Regions from separate parts of the Salmonella sp. GDC200615 genome, predicted to be linked through region 2. Evidence: predicted binding sites of a transcription regulator. Region 2 holds the regulator's gene; each other region holds the start of a gene.
The links. The regulator PurR, encoded in region 2, represses purine synthesis genes. The targets are predictions, from matches to a motif close to CANGCAAACGTTTGCNTG.

Region 1: the regulator PurR is predicted to act here: its motif matches at 1,732-1,749, upstream of purM (phosphoribosylformylglycinamidine cyclo-ligase).
Region 3: the regulator PurR is predicted to act here: its motif matches at 1,431-1,448, upstream of purH (bifunctional phosphoribosylaminoimidazolecarboxamide formyltransferase/IMP cyclohydrolase).

The regions. Positions count from the first base shown of each region.
Region 1 is NZ_CP192247.1:1,300,725-1,304,006, forward strand. Features, by position in the region: gene purN (phosphoribosylglycinamide formyltransferase) at 1-634, opposite strand, end outside; gene purM (phosphoribosylformylglycinamidine cyclo-ligase) at 634-1,671, opposite strand; gene upp (uracil phosphoribosyltransferase) at 2,084-2,710, shown strand; gene uraA (uracil permease) at 2,798-3,282, shown strand, end outside.
Region 2 is NZ_CP192247.1:2,148,580-2,151,861, forward strand. Features, by position in the region: gene punC (purine nucleoside transporter PunC) at 1-86, opposite strand, end outside; gene punR (DNA-binding transcriptional activator PunR) at 199-1,131, shown strand; gene purR (HTH-type transcriptional repressor PurR) at 1,128-2,153, opposite strand; gene ACQ29O_RS10260 (YnhF family membrane protein) at 2,449-2,538, shown strand; gene sodB (superoxide dismutase [Fe]) at 2,621-3,202, opposite strand.
Region 3 is NZ_CP192247.1:4,308,599-4,311,880, forward strand. Features, by position in the region: rRNA gene ACQ29O_RS20885 (16S ribosomal RNA) at 1-929, opposite strand, end outside; gene purH (bifunctional phosphoribosylaminoimidazolecarboxamide formyltransferase/IMP cyclohydrolase) at 1,555-3,144, shown strand; gene purD (phosphoribosylamine--glycine ligase) at 3,156-3,282, shown strand, end outside.

The sequences.
Region 1 (3,282 bases), 850 kb from region 2:
CGTCAGACGCATAACCTTGCGGCGGCAGACGACGCCCGTCCAGCCAGGCGGCGTTATCGCGCATCTTTAGACGCCCCTGCGCAAACCAGCTAATCACCAGCGGATAAATCGCATGTTCCTGAGTCTGTACGCGTGCGGTGATATCATCTTCGCTGTCGCCGGCAAAAACCGGCACCTTCGCCTGGAGAATGACCGGGCCGCCGTCGAGTTCGTCTGTCACGAAATGTACCGAGGTACCGTGCTCCTCATCGCCGTTTTCCAGCGCCTGGCGATGGGTATGCAACCCCGGATATTTTGGCAGCAGGGAAGGGTGAATGTTCAGCAGACGCCCGTAGTAATGCGCGACAAACATCGGACTCAGAATACGCATAAAACCGGCCAGCACGACCACATCGGGCGCATACGCGTCTATCTTGCGAATCAACTCGCGATCGAAGGCGTCGCGGCTGTCAAACCGATCGGCAGTCAGCGCTTGCGCCGGAATGCCGGCTTCTCTGGCGCGTTCAAGGCCGAACGCGTCGGCCTTATTGCTGAATACTGCCCTGAGGGTGCCTTTAATTTTCTTCGCTTCGCAGGCATCGATAATCGCCTGTAAATTGCTTCCATTGCCGGAAATCAGCACCACAATATTCATTATTCAATAACCACACGCTGTTCGGAATCAGAGGCTTTGATGATACCGATTTTCCATGCGTTTTCACCTTTCTCGTTTAGCAGAGCAAGCGCTTTGTCCGCTTCCGGAGCGGAGAGCGCAATCACCATGCCGACGCCGCAGTTAAAGGTACGGTACATTTCATGTCGGCTGACATTACCGGCGGTTTGCAGCCAGGTAAAGATGGCGGGCCACTGCCATGACGACTCATTAATTACCGCCTGGGTATTCTCCGGCAGAACGCGCGGAATATTTTCCCAAAAGCCGCCGCCGGTGAGGTGGGCGATAGCGTGCACATCGACGTTTTCAATCAGTTCCAGAACCGATTTTACGTAGATACGGGTCGGTTCAAGCAGATGATCGGCCAGCGGCTTCCCTTCCAGCAGAGTGGTTTGTGGGTCGCAGCCGCTAACGTCAATAATTTTCCGCACCAGCGAATATCCATTCGAGTGCGGGCCGCTGGAGCCGAGCGCAATCAGCACGTCGCCTTCGGCAACCCGGGAGCCGTCGATGATTTCTGATTTTTCGACTACGCCGACGCAGAAACCCGCCACATCGTAATCTTCGCCGTGATACATGCCCGGCATTTCCGCCGTCTCGCCGCCGACCAGCGCGCAGCCGGATTGCAGGCAGCCTTCGGCAATACCGTTGATCACGCTGGCGGCGGTATCGACATCCAGTTTACCCGTGGCATAGTAATCGAGGAAAAACAGCGGTTCCGCGCCCTGAACGACCAGATCGTTTACGCACATTGCCACCAGATCAATACCGATAGCGTCGTGGCGCTTTAAGTCCATCGCCAGGCGAAGTTTGGTGCCTACGCCGTCAGTGCCGGAAACCAGTACCGGTTCACGATATTTTTGCGGCAACGCGCACAGCGCACCGAAACCGCCCAGACCGCCCATAACCTCCGGGCGGCGAGTTTTCTTCACTACGCCTTTGATTCGATCAACCAGAGCGTTACCCGCATCAATATCGACGCCGGCATCTTTATAGCTAAGAGAGGTCTTATCGGTCACTGCCTGGTTCCCCACGTTTTTTTTGCGGTAAAAGTTAAATTCGGCGCAATTCTAACAGGGAAAGCAAACGTTTGCGAGCGTGGTCTGCGCCCTGATTATCCGGGCGATTTTTTTTGCATGGTTTCGGTCGCTGCTTGAAAATTTCCCTGTTGGTAAAAAAGAAAAGGATATCCAGCACTTGGTTTACGACAGGCGGTCGGGACAGGTCATTCACCCTTAAAATTGCTAATATTCAAACGGTTGTTAGCCTTTATCGCCTGTTTCAACGTGAGTGATTTATACTCACTTTTCCGCTATCAGCGCTTTTGGTTGATCCAGGTCAAGCATACATTGTGTTGCGTCAGAGAGGAAAAGCGGTATAATCCGGCGATTTTTTTTGTGGTTGCCAGTCATCTGAGGATAGGAGAAGAGTATGAAGATCGTGGAAGTCAAACACCCACTCGTCAAACACAAGCTGGGTCTGATGCGTGAAAACGACATTAGCACTAAACGCTTTCGTGAACTCGCCTCAGAAGTAGGCAGCCTGCTGACGTATGAAGCGACAGCCGACCTGGAAACGGAAAAAGTCACCATCGAAGGCTGGAATGGCCCGGTGGAAATCGACCAGATCAAAGGTAAAAAAATTACCGTTGTGCCGATTCTGCGCGCGGGTCTGGGCATGATGGAAGGCGTTCTGGAAAATGTACCGAGCGCGCGTATCAGCGTAGTCGGGATGTACCGTAACGAAGAGACGCTTGAGCCAGTACCTTATTTCCAGAAACTGGTATCGAACATTGATGAGCGTATGGCGCTGATCGTCGACCCGATGCTGGCGACCGGCGGTTCTGTCATCGCGACCATCGACCTGCTGAAAAAAGCAGGCTGTAGCAGCATTAAGGTGCTGGTGCTGGTCGCCGCGCCGGAAGGCATTGCGGCGCTGGAAAAAGCGCACCCGGACGTTGAACTGTACACCGCCTCTATCGATCAGGGGCTTAACGAACACGGATACATTATTCCGGGGCTTGGCGATGCCGGCGATAAGATTTTTGGTACCAAATAAGTGAATAAATAATTAAAAGCCGACTTTAAGAGTCGGCTTTTTTTTGAATAAAACCACTCATAACAAACACACTTAGAGGAAAACACTATGACGCGCCGTGCTATCGGGGTGAGTGAAAGACCGCCGCTTTTACAGACAATCCCGCTTAGTTTACAGCACCTTTTCGCCATGTTTGGCGCGACCGTGCTGGTGCCAGTTCTGTTTCATATCAATCCCGCGACGGTGCTGCTGTTTAACGGTATCGGAACGTTGCTGTATCTCTTTATCTGCAAAGGTAAAATTCCTGCCTACCTCGGATCGAGCTTTGCCTTTATTTCCCCGGTACTACTGTTGTTGCCGCTGGGTTATGAAGTGGCGCTGGGCGGTTTTATTATGTGCGGCGTGTTGTTCTGTCTGGTCTCTTTCATCGTTAAAAAAGCGGGCACCGGCTGGCTGGATGTGATGTTCCCGCCTGCGGCAATGGGCGCAATCGTTGCCGTCATCGGTCTGGAGCTGGCTGGCGTCGCGGCGGGGATGGCCGGATTGCTGCCTGCGCAAGAGCAGTCGCCGGACACGAAAACAATTATTATCTC
Region 2 (3,282 bases):
AACGCGGGCAGGTACATGTCCGTAGCCAGAAATCCCAGCACGCTAAGACCGGCTAACCAGACTAAAAAACCTTTTCCAGGTTGCATATTTGTTTCTCTTTCTTATCAGACAGACATTGTCGCAGAGTGTAGGGAGTGAAATTACGGTTGTGAAACGTTAATATTTGTCCAGTGAATTCAAAATTTTTGTAGGCAAATTATGTGGTCGGAATACTCGCTTGAAGTGGTTGACGCCGTAGCGCGCAATGGCAGTTTTAGCGCGGCGGCGCAGGAACTGCACCGTGTGCCTTCAGCAGTCAGTTACACCGTTCGTCAGTTAGAGGAGTGGCTGGCCGTACCGCTTTTTGTACGACGTCACCGTGATGTTGAACTGACGCCTGCTGGCGTCTGGTTTTTAAAAGAAGGGCGTTCTGTTATCAAAAAAATGCAGATCACTCGCCAACAGTGTCAGCAAATTGCTAATGGTTGGCGTGGGCAGTTAGCTATTGCGGTGGACAATATCGTCAGACCAGAACGTACCCGGCAGATGATCGTCGATTTCTATCGCCATTTTGACGATGTGGAACTGCTGGTTTTTCAGGAGGTGTTTAACGGCGTCTGGGACGCGCTCTCCGACGGGCGTGTCGAACTGGCGATTGGGGCGACGCAGGCGATTCCGGTAGGGGGGCGTTACGCTTTTCGGGATATGGGGACCCTGAGCTGGAGCTGCGTAGTGGCAAGCGATCACCCGCTGGCGTCGATGCCTGGGCCGTTAAGCGATGATACCCTGCGCAACTGGCCGTCGCTGGTCAGGGAAGACACTTCGCGAACCTTACCGAAACGGATTACCTGGCTGCTGGATAACCAAAAAAGGGTCGTCGTACCGGACTGGGAGTCATCGGCAACCTGCCTGTCGGCAGGACTATGCGTGGGAATGGTGCCGACGCATTTTGCCCGACAGTGGATAGACAGCGGAAAATGGGTGGCGCTGACGTTAGAGAATCCGTTTCCCGATGCGGCCTGTTGCGTGACGTGGCAGCAAAACGAAGCCTCGCCCGCGCTGGCATGGCTGCTGGACTATTTGGGCGATAGCGAAACGTTGAATCGGGAGTGGCTGCGGGAGCCAGAAGAGGCTCCCGACAGCGGGGATTAACGCCGATAGTCGCGGAACGGGCCGTCAGCGACCGAGCGACGCTCAACCAGGCGTGGATGAACTTCAATAGACTGTGACTCTTCGCGCTTATTGACGATGCGATCCAATAGCATATTAAATGCGGTTTCGCCTAAAGAGTCTTTGGGCTGGTGAATCGTCGTCAGCGCCGGGGTAAAGTAACGGGCGTTACGCACATTGTCATAACCGATCACCGAAACGTCCTGCGGTACGCGAAGCCCCATTTCGTCAGCCGCGCAAAGCGCGCCCATCGCCATAATATCGCCGCCGCAGAAAACGGCGGTAGGGCGATGTGACTGCGATAAAATTTGCTGCATCGCGTGGTAACCGGATTCCGGCTCGAAGTCGCCCTGAACAATCCAGTTGTCCGGCACGTTGATCAGCGCCTCCTCCATGGCTTTCATAAAGCCTGCCAGCCGGCCCGCGCCGGTGTTGCGCTCCAGCGGGCCGGGAATAACGCCGATATCCCGGTGGCCGCGCTCAACCAGATAACGACCCGCCATATAGCCGCCTGCAAAGGCGTTATCAATCACCGTGTCGGTAAAATCGGCCTTCGCTTCACCCCAGTCCATCACCACCATCGGAATATGGCGATACTCTTCCAGCATGGAAAGCAGAGGTTCTGGATACTCAGAACACATCACCAGCAGGCCATCCACGCGCTTTTGCGCCATCATGGACAGGTAGGCGCGCTGTTTTTCCAGGTTATTCCAGGCGTTGCCTAAAATCAGCGTATAGCCTTTCTGGAAACAGTTTTTTTCAACCGCCTCGATAATTTCGGCAAAATAGGCCGCTTCGCTGCTGGTCGCCAGTAAGCCTATCGACTTGGTATGGTTAACCTTCAGGCTACGCGCGACGGCGCTGGGAGAGTAGTGCAGCTCTTTAATTGCCGCCCAGACCGCGTTACGCGTTTCTTCAGCGACAAAACGCGTTTTGTTGATTACGTGTGATACAGTTGTAGTGGAAACGTTTGCTCGTTTCGCTACATCTTTAATTGTTGCCATTACATTTCACTCCAGACCCTCGCTAAGCTCCTGAGAAACGCCAGGTAAACGTTTGCCTACACACACCCTAATCGCAACATCAGGGTTGCGGCACGCCGGAAAAACGACACGGAACGTCAGGAAGGGGTCAATGGCCGTTACGCTAATTCAGTAAGCCTGGAATTTTGTCTGATCTTGAGGAAAAGGGGAAGCGTTAAAAACAGTTATCAATATAAAACATGAGAGATTTTTGTGCGGGAATGTGCAAAAATGCGCTATATCACTTTTTGTGTGGGAATAAAAAGGAGAAAACTTGATGAGTACCGACCTGAAATTTTCGTTGATTACTACGCTGATTGTTCTGGGCGTGATTGTCGCAGGTGGATTAACGGCCGCTCTGCACTGATTTCCTCTCTTCTGAGGGTGGGCGTCTCCTCTATTCTATCCCTCTCTAAAACGCAGAAGGCGTACCTTCTGCGTACTCAGACTTATGCGGCGAGATTTTTCGCAACAAATTCCCAGTTAACCAGCGCCCAGAAATGCTCCAGATAGTTTGGACGGGCGTTGCGGTAGTCGATGTAATACGCGTGTTCCCACACATCAACCGTCAGCAACGGCGTTGCATCCGTAGTCAGCGGCGTACCGGCATTTGAGGTAGAAACGATAGCCAGTTTGCCATCAGCGCTTTTTACCAGCCATGTCCATCCGGAACCAAAGTTTTTGATAGCGGCATCGGTGAACTGCGCTTTAAATTCCGCGAAGCTGCCAAAAGATGCCGCGATAGCATCAGCCAGTTTCCCGGTCGGTTCGCCGCCAGCGTTTGGCGCCAGGCAGTTCCAGTAGAAGGTGTGGTTCCACACCTGAGCGGCGTTATTAAAGATGCCGCCTTCGGAAGTGCGCACGATCTCTTCCAGCGATTTGCCTTCAAACGCCGTGCCTTTGATCAAATTGTTAAGATTGGTCACGTAAGTCTGATGATGTTTGCCATAGTGATATTCCAGCGTCTCAGCAGAAATATGCGGCGCCAGAGCATCTTTGGCATACGGTAATGCAGGTAATTCGAACGACATTGCTTCTCTCCTTATTATTAATATTGCGCACGCACAATACCCCTGGTGCGCGTAAGGATAGGGTAGCAAATTGAGCGGTG
Region 3 (3,282 bases), 2.2 Mb from region 2:
CCCCCGTCAATTCATTTGAGTTTTAACCTTGCGGCCGTACTCCCCAGGCGGTCTACTTAACGCGTTAGCTCCGGAAGCCACGCCTCAAGGGCACAACCTCCAAGTAGACATCGTTTACGGCGTGGACTACCAGGGTATCTAATCCTGTTTGCTCCCCACGCTTTCGCACCTGAGCGTCAGTCTTTGTCCAGGGGGCCGCCTTCGCCACCGGTATTCCTCCAGATCTCTACGCATTTCACCGCTACACCTGGAATTCTACCCCCCTCTACAAGACTCAAGCCTGCCAGTTTCGAATGCAGTTCCCAGGTTGAGCCCGGGGATTTCACATCCGACTTGACAGACCGCCTGCGTGCGCTTTACGCCCAGTAATTCCGATTAACGCTTGCACCCTCCGTATTACCGCGGCTGCTGGCACGGAGTTAGCCGGTGCTTCTTCTGCGGGTAACGTCAATTGCTGCGGTTATTAACCACAACACCTTCCTCCCCGCTGAAAGTACTTTACAACCCGAAGGCCTTCTTCATACACGCGGCATGGCTGCATCAGGCTTGCGCCCATTGTGCAATATTCCCCACTGCTGCCTCCCGTAGGAGTCTGGACCGTGTCTCAGTTCCAGTGTGGCTGGTCATCCTCTCAGACCAGCTAGGGATCGTCGCCTTGGTGAGCCGTTACCTCACCAACAAGCTAATCCCATCTGGGCACATCTGATGGCAAGAGGCCCGAAGGTCCCCCTCTTTGGTCTTGCGACGTTATGCGGTATTAGCCACCGTTTCCAGTAGTTATCCCCCTCCATCAGGCAGTTTCCCAGACATTACTCACCCGTCCGCCACTCGTCAGCAAAGCAGCAAGCTGCTTCCTGTTACCGTTCGACTTGCATGTGTTAGGCCTGCCGCCAGCGTTCAATCTGAGCCATGATCAAACTCTTCAATTTAAAAGTTTGATGCTCAATGAATTAAACTTCGTAATGAATTACGTGTTCACTCTTGAGACTTGGTATTCATTTTTCGTCCGAGGACGTCAAGAATCCGTATCTTCGAGTGCCCACACAGATTGTCTGATAAATTGTTAAAGAGCAGGTGCGACGCGGCTTTCAGCTCACCGTCGCGAGGTGGCGTATATTACGCTTTCCTCTTTCAGAGTCAACCCTGAATTTCAGGATTTTTCTCTTCAACCGACCGGCTGTTTGTGTGAAGTGATTCACATCCGCCGTGTCGATGGAGGCGCATTATAGGGAGTTCTCTGCTGACCGCAATAGAAAAATTGCAGAAAAATGACTGTTTGCTGCATTCCCCAGCAAAACCCCTGGTTATACCCATTTACGCACAGACTTATCCACAAAATGCGCGTTCATCTCCTGGATCCTCTCACTCTGCAAATGATCTTTCAGGGATAAAAGCGGGGCCAGAATTTAAAAAGAAAAATTCGCGAGCGTTGCGCAAACGTTTTCGTTACAATATCGCCGCAAAATGAGAATACCCCATAAGGGGCGTTAGCTGAGTTTTTCACGAAAAATTCAGCTAACGCTCTCTGTAATCGTCAAATCCAGGGGATTTACCATGCAACAACGTCGTCCAGTCCGCCGCGCTCTGCTCAGTGTTTCTGACAAGGCCGGTATCATCGAATTCGCCCAGGCACTTTCCGCACGCGGTGTGGAGCTGCTGTCTACGGGGGGCACCGCCCGCCTGTTAGCAGAAAAAGGTCTGGCGGTGACCGAAGTTTCCGATTACACCGGTTTCCCGGAAATGATGGATGGACGCGTAAAGACCCTGCATCCAAAAGTCCACGGCGGCATCCTCGGTCGTCGCGGCCAGGACGATGCCATTATGGAACAGCACCACATCGCCCCTATCGATATGGTTGTCGTTAACCTGTATCCGTTCGCCGAAACCGTGGCACGCGTTGGCTGCTCGCTGGAAGATGCGGTAGAGAACATTGATATCGGTGGCCCAACGATGGTGCGCTCCGCCGCGAAGAACCATAAAGACGTGGCCATCGTGGTGAAGAGCAGCGACTACGACGCCATTATTAAAGAGATGGATGCTAACGAAGGTTCTCTGACCCTCGACACCCGTTTCGATCTCTCGATTAAAGCCTTCGAACACACCGCCGCCTACGACAGCATGATCGCTAACTACTTCGGCAGCATGGTTCCGGCCTACCACGGTGAAAGCAAAGAAGCCGCCGGTCGCTTCCCGCGTACGCTGAACCTGAACTTCATTAAGAAGCAGGATATGCGCTATGGCGAGAACAGCCACCAGCAGGCTGCCTTCTATATAGAAGAGAATGTGAAAGAAGCGTCCGTTGCCACCGCACAACAGGTTCAGGGCAAAGCGCTTTCCTACAACAACATCGCCGATACCGACGCGGCGCTGGAGTGTGTGAAAGCGTTCAACGAGCCAGCCTGCGTAATCGTCAAGCACGCTAACCCGTGCGGCGTGGCGGTAAGTACCTCTATTCTCGACGCTTACGATCGCGCCTATAAAACCGACCCGACCTCCGCGTTCGGCGGCATTATCGCCTTTAACCGTGAGCTGGATGCGGAAACCGCGCAGGCCATCATCTCCCGCCAGTTCGTGGAAGTGATCATCGCCCCATCTGCGACCGAAGAAGCGCTGAAGATCACTGCCGCTAAACAGAACGTTCGCGTCCTGACCTGTGGCCAGTGGGCACAGCGCGTACCGGGCCTCGACTTTAAACGCGTTAACGGCGGCCTGCTGGTTCAGGACAGGGATCTGGGTATGGTGAGCGAAGCTGAACTGCGCGTGGTCTCTAAACGCCAGCCGACCGAGCAGGAGCTGCGCGATGCGCTGTTCTGCTGGAAGGTCGCCAAGTTCGTGAAATCCAACGCCATTGTGTATGCGAAAGAGAACATGACTATCGGTATAGGCGCAGGCCAGATGAGCCGCGTGTACTCCGCGAAAATCGCTGGCATTAAAGCGGCTGACGAAGGTCTGGAAGTGAAAGGTTCCGCGATGGCCTCCGACGCGTTCTTCCCGTTCCGTGACGGTATTGATGCCGCTGCCGCCGTTGGCGTGAGCTGTGTGATCCAGCCTGGCGGTTCTATCCGTGATGACGAAGTGATTGCCGCTGCCGACGAACACGGTATTGCGATGATCTTCACTGACATGCGCCACTTCCGCCATTAATGGAGCGAAACATGAAAGTATTAGTGATTGGTAACGGCGGACGCGAACACGCGCTGGCCTGGAAAGCCGCACAGTCGCCGCTGGTTGATACTGTTTTTGTCGCACCGGGTAACGCCGGTACCGCGCTGGAGCCCGCGT